3 regions of the Streptomyces sp. NPDC086989 genome follow, and region 1 is predicted to be linked to each of the others. Evidence: riboswitches for the same ligand, from Rfam matches in the RefSeq annotation. Region 1 holds a riboswitch; each other region holds the start of a gene.

Region 1 (3,966 bases):
TACTACATGAACTTCGTGCCGGGCGCGGACGAGGACGGCGTGGTCCGCTTCCTCCTCGCGGCGGGCGCGATCGGCATGCTCTTCAAGGAGAACGCCTCGATCTCCGGCGCCGAGGTCGGCTGCCAGGGCGAGGTCGGCTCGGCCTGCTCGATGGCGGCGGGCGCCCTCGCCGAGGTCCTGGGCGGCACCCCGGAGCAGGTGGAGAACGCGGCCGAGATCGGCATGGAGCACAATCTGGGCCTGACCTGCGACCCGGTCGGCGGCCTGGTCCAGATCCCGTGCATCGAGCGCAACGGCATGGCGGCGGTCAAGGCCGTCACGGCGGCCAAGATGGCGATGCGCGGCGACGGCACGCACAAGGTGTCCCTCGACAAGGTCATCAAGACCATGAAGGAGACGGGCGCCGACATGAAGATCAAGTACAAGGAGACCGCCCGCGGCGGCCTGGCCGTGAACGTCATCGAGTGCTGACCCGGCGCCGCTGACGCCGCAAGGGGTCCCACGCACCGCGTCGGGCCCCTTCCCGCGGCTCGCTCCTGCCCGACCCCGTCCCGTGACGGACCGGTGACCCTGCGGCCCGCCCTCCCCCCGGAGGGCGGGCCGCTCCGCGTTCCTGTGACACAACGGGTCCAGCGGCCCGCGGAGTCGGGACCTTCGGCCCACGGGGGGCGGCCGGACGGTGGGCTAGCTTGCCCGGGGGAGCCGCGGGCAGGCGGGACGAGACACGACAGAGAGGCGCAGCGCATGGACGACCACGGCATCGAGTACCGCGTCCTCCCGCTCCGGCTGGAGGCCTCCCCGGAGCCCATACCGGTGCACGGGGCCTTCACGTACCGCCGCGACCGGCCCTACGAGCTGGTGCTCGACTTCCGGGGCGCCGGGGTCCAGCTGGCGCACTGGGTGTTCTCCCGGGACCTGCTGCTGGACGGGGAGACCCGCGGGACGGGCGAGGGGGACGTCCGGGTGTGGCCGCAGTGGCGGGGCCGCGAGCCGCGCGTCCTGCTCGCCTTCAGCAACGGGGTGCAGAGCTGCGTGGTGTCCGCCCGGGCGCGGGACGTACGCGCACTGTGCCGACGGCTGGTCGACCTGGTGCCGCGGGGCGAGGAACAGCGGCACTACGACCTCGACACCGAGCTGAGCACCCTCCTGCCCCGGTAGGTCCCGCGCGAGGGGGCCTCGGCCGCCGCGCACGCGCCCGAGCGGTTCGTGCTGACGCGCGCCGGTGAGGTGGGGGCGGGCAGGCCCGGTAGTCGGCGGCCACGCCGCCGGCCTGGGCGCCCGCGGGTGGCGCCGCACCGGGCCGCACCCGTTCGGAGCCGGCCGCCGCGGACCGCACCCGTTCGGACCGGGTTGGTACCGGTCCGTCCGTCCGACTAGGGTCAACGGGCCTTGGTGTTCGGGAAACCGGTGCAGAACCGGTGCGGCCCTCGCCACTGTGAACGGGAAGTCCGGCTCCACTCTCCCCCAGACTCCGTCCGGGAGGTGCCCCCCAACGGGAAGCCACTGGGCGGCGCGGAAAGGTTCCGCACCGCCCGGGAAGGCGGAGCCAGGGCGTCAGCACCCGTGAGCCAGGAGACCGGCCGGGGCGCGTTGTCCATCCACGAGGTGCTGGAGAGGTCTCCCAGTCATGCATATAGCCGAGGGGTTCCTGCCCCCCTTGCACGCGGTCGCCTGGGGCGCCGCGTCCGCTCCGTTCGTCGTCCACGGTGTCCGCGCCCTCACCCGTGAGGTGAAGGCCAACCCGGAGAGCACGCTGCTGCTCGGGGCGTCCGGGGCGTTCACGTTCGTCCTGTCGGCGCTGAAGATCCCGTCGGTGACGGGCAGTTGCTCACACCCCACCGGGACCGGGCTCGGCGCGATCCTGTTCCGGCCGCCGATCATGGCGGTGCTCGGCACCATCACCCTGCTCTTCCAGGCCCTGTTGCTCGCGCACGGCGGGCTCACCACCCTGGGCGCGAACGTCTTCTCGATGGCGATCGCCGGCCCCTGGGCCGGGTACGGGGTCTACCTGCTGCTGAAGCGCTTCGACGTCCCGGTGATGGTGACCGTCTTCTTCGGCGCCTTCTTCGCCGACCTGGTCACCTACTGCGTGACCTCCGTTCAGCTGGCGCTGGCGTTCCCGGACCCGGGCAGCGGGTTCCTCGGAGCGCTCGCGAAGTTCGGGGGCATCTTCGCGGTGACGCAGGTGCCGCTCGCGGTCAGCGAGGGTCTGCTGACGGTGCTCGTGATGCGGCTGCTGATGCAGTCCAGCACGTCGGACCTGGTCCGGCTGGGCGTCGCGAAGCCGGTCGGCCGCGGCGAGCGGAAGGCGGCGGCGCTCTGATGGCCATGAACCGGAACACGAAGATCAACGGCCTGTTGCTGCTCCTGGTGGCGGCCCTGGCCGTGCTCCCGCTCGCGCTGGGCCTGGGCGAGGGCAAGGAGGAGCCGTTCGCGGGCGCCGACGCCCAGGCGGAGGCGGCGATCACCGAACTGAAGCCGGACTACGAGCCGTGGTTCTCGCCGCTGTACGAACCCCCCTCCGGGGAGGTGGAGTCGGCGCTGTTCGCCCTCCAGGCGGCACTCGGCGCGGGCGTGCTCGCGTACTACTTCGGCGTCCGCAAGGGCCGCCGGCAGGGCGCGGCCGCGGCGACTGCTGCCGGCGCCGACCCCTCCGCCACCGCCGCCGACCGCGCCGCCGCGGAGTCGTAGGCGGTGCTCCCGATCGACGTGGCGGCGCACGGCAGCCGCTGGCGCCGCCGCCATCCGCTGGAGAAGGCCCTGCTGGGGCTCGGGCTGACGGTCACCGCCGTGTGCCTGCCGCCCTGGCCCGGCGGGCCGCTGGTCGCCGCGGCGACGCTCGCCGTGCTCCTCGGCCCGGCCGGTGTGGCCGGGCGGCAGCTGTGGCGGGCGTTCCGGATCCCGCTGGGCTTCTGCTTCACCGGGGCGCTGCCCCTGCTGGTCTCCGTCGGCGGGCCGGCCGGGTTCGTCTCGCTCGCGCCCGACGGCCCCCGGCAGGCCGCGGAGCTGCTGCTGCGGACCTCGGCGGCTTCGCTCGGCGTGCTGCTGTTCGCGTTCACCACCCCGGTCTCGGACGTCCTGCCGAGGCTCGTCCGGGCCGGGGTGCCTGCGCCGGTGGTGGACGTGGCCCTGGTCATGTACCGGATCGGCTTCCTGCTGCTGGATTCCATGGCGCAGGTACGGCGCGCCCAGGCGGCCCGTCTGGGCCAGGCCGGGCGGGCCGCGGTGTGGCGTTCGCTGGCCGGGCTCGCCGCGACCTCGTTCGTACGGGCCTTCGATCGTGCGGCGCGGCTCCAGGTGGGCCTGGCCGGGCGCGGCTACGACGGCGCCCTGCGGGTCCTCGTGCCCGAGGCGGCCCTGTCGTGGCGGTTCGTGGCGGCGTCGGGGGCGCTGCTGGCGGCCCTGATCACCCTGACTCTCACCCTGAAGGGGCTGTACCTGTGAACCCGTTGGTGGAACTGGCCGGCGCGGGCTACGCGTACGAGGACGGCCCGGCGGTCCTGTCCGGCGTGGACTTCGCCATCGCGCCGGACCGGGCGCTGGTCCTGCTGGGCCGCAACGGCAGCGGCAAGACCACGCTGATGCGGCTGCTGAGCGGTGGCCTGCGGCCGGGCTCGGGGGCGCTGCGCCTCGACGGCGCGGCGGTCTCGTACGACCGGGCGGGGCTGACCCGGCTGCGGACGGCGGTGCAGCTGGTGGTCCAGGACCCGGACGACCAGCTGTTCGCGGCGTCGGTGGAACAGGACGTGTCGTTCGGGCCGATGAACCTCGGGCTGCCCGCCGCGGAGGTGCGGGAGCGGGTGGACGCGGCACTCGCCGCACTGGACATCACGGCGCTGCGGGACCGCCCGACGCACCTGCTCTCGTACGGGCAGCGCAAGCGCGCGGCGATCGCGGGCGCGGTGGCGATGGCTCCGCGGGTGCTGATCCTGGACGAGCCGACGGCGGGTCTGGACCCGGACGGGC
Region 2 (3,966 bases), on a different contig from region 1:
GGCGAGCCGCCCCCGGTCCAGCCGGCGCTCGCGCATCGAGTCGTGGTAGTCGGCGGCCTTCTCCCAGTTTCGGTCTGCCCTGCCGGTAGGGGCAGCTCCGGAGGGTCCCAGCTTGACGGTGATCCAGCTCACCCGGCACAGTGCCAGGCCCTCCGGCTCATCGGACCGACGCCAGCGAGCGCCGGATGGGTCCGCTCGTCGGCGCGTTCCCCGGTCTGAGTCTCGCTGGGTGCGTCTCGTTTCGGCGTCCGGATGGTGGAAGCGGGTCGCCGCTGAGCGAGCGTCCGGCCTAGGGTGGCCGGTGCAGCTGGTTCGCCCCGTCCGCCAGGCGGGATGCGTCGTAAGAGGGAACCCGGTGGGAATCCGGGACTGCCCCGCAGCGGTGAGTGGGAACGACCGCCGTCATACGCACTGGGACCGGACAACGGTCCTGGGAAGCGACGGCCAGTAGGTGCCCGCCTGGAGACCGGCAGGTGTGCCCGCGAGTCCGAAGACCTGCCCGTTGCCCGCGCCCGGCCGATGCCGTGTGCGGATATCCCGGTGGCCTCGTGGGCGGGTCGGCGTACACAGCGAGACGGTCGACCGTGCGTGCCGCGCGGGGTGAGACCGTCCGTTTCCGGTACCCCTTCGCGTTCCCGACAGGGCGGGCACCGTGAGCTGAAGAAGGCCATCGAGGGTTACTGGAAGGGCCGCGCCACCGCCGATGCCCTCCGGGAGACCGCGGCCGGCCTGCGCCGATCGAACTGGCAGCAGCTCGCCGAGGCGGCATCCATGAAGTGCCGACCGGCGAATACTCGTACTACGACCACGTGCTGGACACCAGCGTCATGGTCGGCGCCATCCCCGCCCGCCACCGCGAGGCGGTTCGAACGGACGCACTCGACGGCTACTTCGCCATGGCGCGCGGCACGCAGGACGTGGCGCCGCTGGAGATGACCAAGTGGTTCGACACGAACTACCACTACCTGGTGCCCGAGCTCGGCCCGGACACCGTCTTCACCGCGAACTCCGCCAAGCAGGTGGCGGAATTGGGGGAGGCTGTCACGATCGGGTACACGGCCCGCCCGGTCCTCGTCGGTCCGATCACCTACCTGTTGTTGGCCAAGCCGGCTCCCGGCGTGGCAGCGGACTTCGAGCCGCTGACGCTGCTCGATCGGCTGCTCCCGGTCTACGCCCAGGTGCTCGCCGACCTGCGCGCCGCCGGCGCCGAGTGGGTGCAGCTCGACGAGCCCGCCCTCGTCCAGGACCGCACCCCGGCCGACCTGAATGCTGCCGCCCGCGCCTACCGCGACCTCGGCGGCCTCCCGGACCGGCCGAAGCTGCTGGTGGCCTCGTACTTCGGCCGGCTGGGCGAGGCGCTGCCCGTGCTGGCCAAGGCTCCGGTCGAGGGCCTGGCGCTCGACTTCACCGAAGCGGGGGCGGCCAACCTGGACGACCTCGCGGCGGTCGGTGGTCTGCCCGGCAAGAGGCTCGTCGCGGGGGTCGTCAACGGCCGCAACATCTGGATCAACGACTACCAGAAGTCCCTCGCCACCCTGGGCACGCTGCTCGGCCTCGCCGACCGGGTGGACGTCACCGCCTCCTGCTCCCTGCTGCACGTTCCGCTGGACGCCGGCGTCGAGCGCGACCTCGACCCGCAGATCCGTCGATGGCTCGCATTCGCCCGGCAGAAGACACGGGAGATCGCCGTCCTGGCCCGCGGCCTGGCTCAGGGCACGGACACGTCGGCGACCGTCTTGCCGTGCTCGGCCGACAACATCCGGGCCAGGTTTTCCCGCTCGCCCTCGACGAGCTGGAGGAAACGCAGCAGGACGCGGGCCCGGCGCTGGGGGTTCCACTGGCCCCACTCCGCCTGCGCCTCCTCGGCGTTGGCGATCGCCGCCTCGGTGTCGGCGCGCCCGGCCAGCGGTACGCGGGCCTGAACGGTGCCGGTGTTCGGGTCGTACACGTCGGCGAAGAGACCGGAGGTGCCGGTGGTGTGCTTTCCCCCGATGAAAGGGGTGAGTTCACGGACCATGGATGCCTGCTCTCGTCAGGTTGGATCCGGGGATGGCACGGCGAACCGGCGCACGGCACCCGGATGGGAGTGCACCGCTGCGGAAAGCCGTGAGAACTACGAGCGCACGGATGTGGTGTGCGTGCGCTCCGCCGGATCACCAGGGTCGTGGGTACAAACTGGTGCCATGCGTGTCTGCTCCATCCTCGTGGACAACACGGAACATCCGCGGCCGGTATCCTGACTCCCGGATCTCCGCGTGCCGCCCGCCTTCCCGACAGACTTCGTCAGTGGCGTGTGGATGGCAGCACACTCCCCGGTCACAGTGGCGGGACCGTGCCGGTTTTGCACCGGCTTCCCTGCACCGCGGACCTTGTGCCACGAACATATAGTTGGACGTCCTAGTAAATCCAGACCCGCCACTCGAGTGCGCCTACAGTCGGAGCATGCGCATCGTCTCCCTGCTCCCGGCGGCCACGGACATCGTGGCGGACCTCGGGCTCGTCGCCGACCTGGTCGGACGCACCCACGAATGCGACTGGCCGCCGGCCGCGGTGGCCTCCGTACCCGTCGTCACCCGCGCCGAGTTCGACGCGGACGCACTCAGCAGCCGGGAGATCTCCCAGGCCGTCGGCGGCTCTGCGCATTCCGGCTCCTCGCTCTACACCCTGGACACCGAAGCTCTCGCCGCGCTCGCACCGGAGGTCCTGCTCACCCAGGACCTCTGCCAGGTCTGCGCCGTCTCCTACGAGAGCGTCACCCGGGCGGTGCGCGTCATGGACGCCGGGCCTCGGGTCCTGAGCCTGGAGCCGAAGACCCTCGACGACGTGCTGGACTGCCTGGTCGCCGTGGGCGACCTGCTGGGGGTACGGGAGCGGGCCGAGCGGCGCCGCGCCGAGCTGTGGGGCCGGCTCGCCGAGGTGCGGCGCCTTACGGAGGGCCGGCCGAGGCCCCGGGTGGTGGCCATCGAGTGGCTCGACCCGCTGTGGCCCGCCGGCCACTGGGTACCCGAACAGATCGCCGCGGCGGGCGGCGAGCCGCTGCTGGCCGAGCCGGGCGAGCACACCACACCGATGACGTGGGAGGCGGTACGGGCGGCGCGTCCGGAGGTGGTCCTCGTCCTGCCGTGCGGCTTCCCGCCCGAGCGGACCCTGACGGAGCTCGACCTGCTCACCTCGCTACCCGGCTGGGACGAGCTGCCCGCCGTACGCGCGGGGGAGGTGTGGGTCCTGGACGGCCCCGCGTACTTCAACCGGCCGGGCCCCCGCGTGGTCCGCGGCGCCGAGGTGCTCGCCCACGTGCTCCACGGGGTGCGTGCGGGGGACCCGGTGACCGCGGCGGAAGCGCGCCGGCTGGGCTGAGCCTTGTGGTCACCCCCGGTCGTGGGCGACGGGGTAGGGGATGAAGGTGCTGCTGTTCTCGTCGACCGCGAGCGGGCGGCCGAGGGGCGGAACCGCGCGCTGCGGGCAGTCGAGCCGTTCGCAGAGTCGGCACCCCATCCCGATGGGGGTGGCTGCCGAGGCGTTGTCGAGGTCGAGGCCGTCGGAGTACACGAGCCGGGGCGCGTGTCGGATCTCGCAGCCCAGGCCGATCGCGAACGTCTTGCCGGGCTCGCCCCAGCCGCCGCGGTGCCGGGTGACGGCGCGGGCGGTCCACAAGTACCGCTGGCCGTCCGGCATGGAGGCGATCTGTACGTGGATGCGGCCGGGCGCGGCGAAGGCCTCGTAGACGTTCCACAGCGGGCAGGTGCCGCCGGCGCGGGAGAAGTGGAATCCGGTGGCGGACTGTCGCTTGGACATGTTGCCAGCACGGTCGACTCGGACGAAGGAGAAGGGGACCCCGCGCAGCCTGGGGCGTTGGAGGGTGCTGAGGCGGTGGCAGACGGTCTCGTAGCCGATCCCGAAGTGGTCGGTGAGGCGTTCGATGTCGTAGCGGAACTCCTCGGTGGCCTGGTGGAAGGCGCCGTACGG
Region 3 (3,966 bases), on a different contig from region 1:
GCAAAGGACTGGCGGTAGATCGCCGCGCCGTCCTTCTCGTACTCGAACACTGTGTACTCGCTCATTTCTTCGCTGCGTCGTGGGAGGTGGTGCGGCGTGCGTCCGCGAGGGCCGCGGGAAGTTCGGAGGTGCTCAGGCCGCGGCGCGTGGTGCCGCCGTCCGCGGTGAGGTCGTACCCGGCGGAGGTCGCGACCACGTCCACCCATGCGGTGCCGCGGGGGTGTCCGCAGCGGCGTTCGCAGCCGGACCAGTGCACGGGCAGCTGGTGCTGCGGGCCGGTGGCCCGTACTGCGACGACGGTGTGCGCGTCGGCGCGGACGTCCGCGCGGGACTTCGCGCAACCGGGGCGGCCCGTACAGGCGGTGACGGACCGCCAGGGGTCGTCGGGGGCGGTGATCAGCCCGGCCTCCGCGAGGCCGGCGAGTTCCTGCACGGCGGTGCGGGCGGGCAGGCCGGGGACGATGACACCGCGCCAGGGCGTGAGGCGGACCCGGCCGGTGAGGCCGGCCAGGCGGCGCCACTGCGCGGTGGTCAGCCGGCCGAGCGGGGCCGACACGCTGAGCGCGGTGCTGCCGTCGGGGCCCTCGACCAGGCCGGGCCCGGGCGCCGGCCCGTGCGGGGCGGCGGCATCCCGTACGGGGGTGGCCGCGATCCCGGCGGCGCCCAGCCGGTCCGCCAACGCGGCGGACTCCAGGGCGTGTTCGGCGGGCAGTTCGGCGACCCGCCAGGCGCGGGTGCCCGCTTCGAGGGCCGCGTCGAGGAAGTACGCGGCGGCTTCGAGGGCGGCCCGGGGCGCGTCGGCGGCGGCCACGAGCAGCGCGTCGGCCGGGTCGGCCGTCCACAGCAGGGCCCGGCCCCCGTCACGGGCGGCCAGGCTGACATCGGCGGCGAGCGAGGTCACGTCGCCGCGGCCGTCGTCGAGGGCGAACAGGAACCGTCCGGAGAGCCCCGCCGCGGGCGCGCTCGCGCAGAGCAGCCGGTCCAGCTCCGCGACCCAGGGGGCCACGTCGGGCAGCCCGCGCCCGTCCAGGCCGGTCAGCGGCGAGGCGACGATGTTGCGGACCCGCTCGTGGGTGGGCGCGGGCAGCAGACCGGCACGGACGAGCACGTCCTGCAGCTCGCCGCCGCAGCCCGCACCGAGCCCGCGCAGTTGGGCGTTGCCGCGCGAGGTGAGGTCGACGTGTCCGTCGCCGAGCCGGTCGGCGGCATCCGCCAGCAGCAGGGCCGCGTCCTCGTCGAGCAGCCCGCCGGGGATCCGCACGCGCGCGAGGAACCCGTCGTCCGCCGCGTGGAGCCGCAGCGCACCGGGACAGGCGTCACCGCGGTCACGTATGACGGGTTCGTCCCGCGATGCGGCGGAAGGGGGCTGGGGCGGCATGGCGGCGAGCATACCCACGATTCCCCCGCCCCGGCCTGTGGCCGTCACCACCCCGCCGACCTGCCGGGACGGCACGGCGCCGGCAAGGCGTGCACGAACTGCCGATACGGCCCCGGCACACGGCGCCGGCATCCGGCGCCCGGCGCAACGCGCCGCCGGGCAGCGGCCCGCGCCGGCGCGGGCACTGCCGCGGTGCGGGGCGCCGGGCGTCGGCGGTGCGGAGTGCCGGGCGCCCGGCGGCGCGTGGTGCCGACGGCGGCGCGGAGTGCCGGCATCCGGCGGTCCGGCGCGAGGGGCCGGTGTGTCCCGGGCCGGGCACCCCCACTCCCGGCCTGGGGGAACGGCCCCTAAGATGACCAGCGGCGGAGCCACGTGGCCCCGCCGGGAGGAAGCCCGGTGCGAATCCGGCGCGGTCCCGCCACTGTGAATCCTGCGGAGCAACCCGTCGGGTGAGTCAGGAACTCCCGCTGTTCTCACTGCCCGGGGCGCGGAAACCCCGAGGAAGGCCTGCCGCCGCATGATCCTGCTGCTGTCGACGTCCGACACCGATCTGCTCAGCGCCCGCGCCGCCGCGGACGGCCCCGTGCCGTACCGGTTCGCGAACCCCTCCCGCCTTCCCCTCGACGACCTCCCCGCCCTGCTCGACGGCGTCGACCTGGTCGTCGTACGCCTCCTCGGCGGACTGCGCGCCTGGCAGGACGGGCTCGACCTGCTCCTGTCTCCCGAGCAGACCCGTCCGGTGGTGGTCCTCACCGGCGAACAGGCCCCGGACGCCCAGCTGATGGAGGCCTCCACGGTCCCGATCGGCATCGCCGCCGAGGCGCACGCCTACCTCGCCCACGGCGGCCCCGCCAACCTGGACCAGCTGGCCCGGTTCCTCTCCGACACCGTGCTGCTCACCGGCCACGGCTTCGAGCCGCCCGCCGCCGCGCCGACCTGGGGTCCGCTGGAGCGCACCCCCGTACGCCCGTACGGTCCGCGGATCGCCGTGCTGTACTACCGCGCCCACCAGATGAGCGGCAACACCGCGTTCGTGCACGCCCTGTGCGACGCGATCGTGGAGACCGGCGGCACGCCCGTACCGCTGTACGTGTCCTCCCTGCGCACTCCGGAGCCGGAGCTGCTCGCCGAGCTGGAGTCGGCGGACGCGATCGTCACCACGGTCCTCGCGGCCGGTGGCACCAAGCCCGCCACCGCCTCGGCGGGCGGCGACGACGAGTCCTGGGACGCGGGCGCGCTGGCCGCGCTCGGCGTGCCGATCCTCCAGGCCCTGTGCCTGACCGGTTCGCGCAGCGCCTGGGAGGAGAACGACGAGGGCCTCTCCCCGCTCGACGCCGCGACGCAGGTCGCCGTCCCCGAGTTCGACGGCCGTCTGATCACCGTCCCGTTCTCCTTCAAGGAGCTCGACGAGGACGGCCTGCCCGCGTACGTGGCCGACCCCGAGCGGGCCGCCCGCGTCGCCGGCATCGCCGTCCGGCACGCCCGGCTGCGGCACATCGAGCGCCGCGACAAGAAGATCGCGCTCGTCCTGTCCGCGTACCCCACCAAGCACTCCCGCATCGGCAACGCGGTCGGCCTCGACACCCCGGCCAGCGCCGTGGAGCTGCTGCGCACCCTCATCGCGGGCGGCTACGACTTCGGCCCCGTCGAGGACATCCCGGGCCTGGTCTCCGGTGACGGCGACGAGCTGATCCGCGCCCTGATCGAGGCCGGCGGCCACGACCAGGACTGGCTGACCGAGGAGCAGCTGGCCCGCAACCCGGTCCGCATCCCGGCCGCCGACTACAAGCGGTGGTACGCGCAGCTCCCGGCCGAGCTGCGCGAGAGCGTCGAGGAGCACTGGGGCGAGGCCCCGGGCAACATGTTCGTGGACCGCTCGGCGAACCCGGAGGGCGACATCGTCCTCGCGGCGCTGCGCCGCGGCAACCTGCTCATCCTGATCCAGCCGCCGCGCGGCTTCGGCGAGAACCCGATCGCGATCTACCACGACCCGGACCTGCCGCCCTCGCACCACTACCTGGCCGCGTACCGCTGGATCCAGGCGAGCGCGCAGGACGGCGGCTTCGGCGCCGACGCGATGATCCACCTGGGCAAGCACGGCAACCTGGAGTGGCTGCCCGGCAAGAACGCCGGCCTGTCGGCGGCCTGCGCGCCCGACGCCGCCCTCGGCGACCTCCCCCTGATCTACCCGTTCCTGGTCAACGACCCGGGCGAGGGCACCCAGGCCAAGCGCCGCGTGCACGCCACCCTGGTCGACCACCTGGTGCCCCCGATGGCGCGCGCGGAGTCGTACGGCGACATCGCCCGCCTGGAGCAGCACCTCGACGAGTACGCGCAGATCTCCGCGATGGACCCGGCGAAGCTGCCGGCGATCCGCGCCCAGATCTGGACGCTGATCCAGGCGGCGAAGCTGGACCACGACCTGGGTCTGGAGGAGCGCCCGGACGACGACGGCTTCGACGACTTCCTGCTGCACGTCGACGGCTGGCTGTGCGAGGTCAAGGACGCGCAGATCCGCGACGGCCTGCACGTCCTGGGCGGCGCCCCGACCGGCGCCGCCCGGGTCAACCTGGTCCTGGCGATCCTGC

Evidence for each region. A riboswitch is a leader RNA that binds a small molecule or an ion and turns the genes downstream of it on or off. The one in region 1 is predicted to bind cobalamin.
Region 2: another riboswitch for cobalamin. It lies ahead of ACIPK4_RS37755 (aldehyde dehydrogenase family protein); the one in region 1 lies ahead of ACIPK4_RS05550 (energy-coupling factor ABC transporter permease).
Region 3: another riboswitch for cobalamin. It lies ahead of cobN (cobaltochelatase subunit CobN); the one in region 1 lies ahead of ACIPK4_RS05550 (energy-coupling factor ABC transporter permease).

Annotation. Positions count from the first base shown of each region.
Region 1 covers NZ_JBIVAL010000002.1:396,857-400,822, reverse strand. The annotation lists gene ACIPK4_RS05560 (L-serine ammonia-lyase) at 1-471, shown strand, start outside; gene ACIPK4_RS05555 (SsgA family sporulation/cell division regulator) at 745-1,158, shown strand; cobalamin riboswitch at 1,374-1,600, shown strand; gene ACIPK4_RS05550 (energy-coupling factor ABC transporter permease) at 1,628-2,323, shown strand; gene ACIPK4_RS05545 (energy-coupling factor ABC transporter substrate-binding protein) at 2,329-2,691, shown strand; gene cbiQ (cobalt ECF transporter T component CbiQ) at 2,695-3,444, shown strand; gene ACIPK4_RS05535 (energy-coupling factor ABC transporter ATP-binding protein) at 3,441-3,966, shown strand, end outside.
Region 2 covers NZ_JBIVAL010000029.1:18,925-22,890, reverse strand. The annotation lists gene ACIPK4_RS37765 (hypothetical protein) at 1-132, opposite strand, end outside; cobalamin riboswitch at 342-497, shown strand; partial or broken gene ACIPK4_RS37760 (5-methyltetrahydropteroyltriglutamate--homocysteine S-methyltransferase) at 589-1,731, shown strand; partial or broken gene ACIPK4_RS37755 (aldehyde dehydrogenase family protein) at 1,724-2,017, opposite strand; cobalamin riboswitch at 2,209-2,394, opposite strand; gene ACIPK4_RS37750 (cobalamin-binding protein) at 2,443-3,357, shown strand; gene ACIPK4_RS37745 (short-chain fatty acyl-CoA regulator family protein) at 3,367-3,966, opposite strand, start outside.
Region 3 covers NZ_JBIVAL010000016.1:44,947-48,912, reverse strand. The annotation lists gene ACIPK4_RS31860 (precorrin-8X methylmutase) at 1-65, opposite strand, end outside; gene cobG (precorrin-3B synthase) at 62-1,378, opposite strand; cobalamin riboswitch at 1,725-1,862, shown strand; gene cobN (cobaltochelatase subunit CobN) at 1,896-3,966, shown strand, end outside.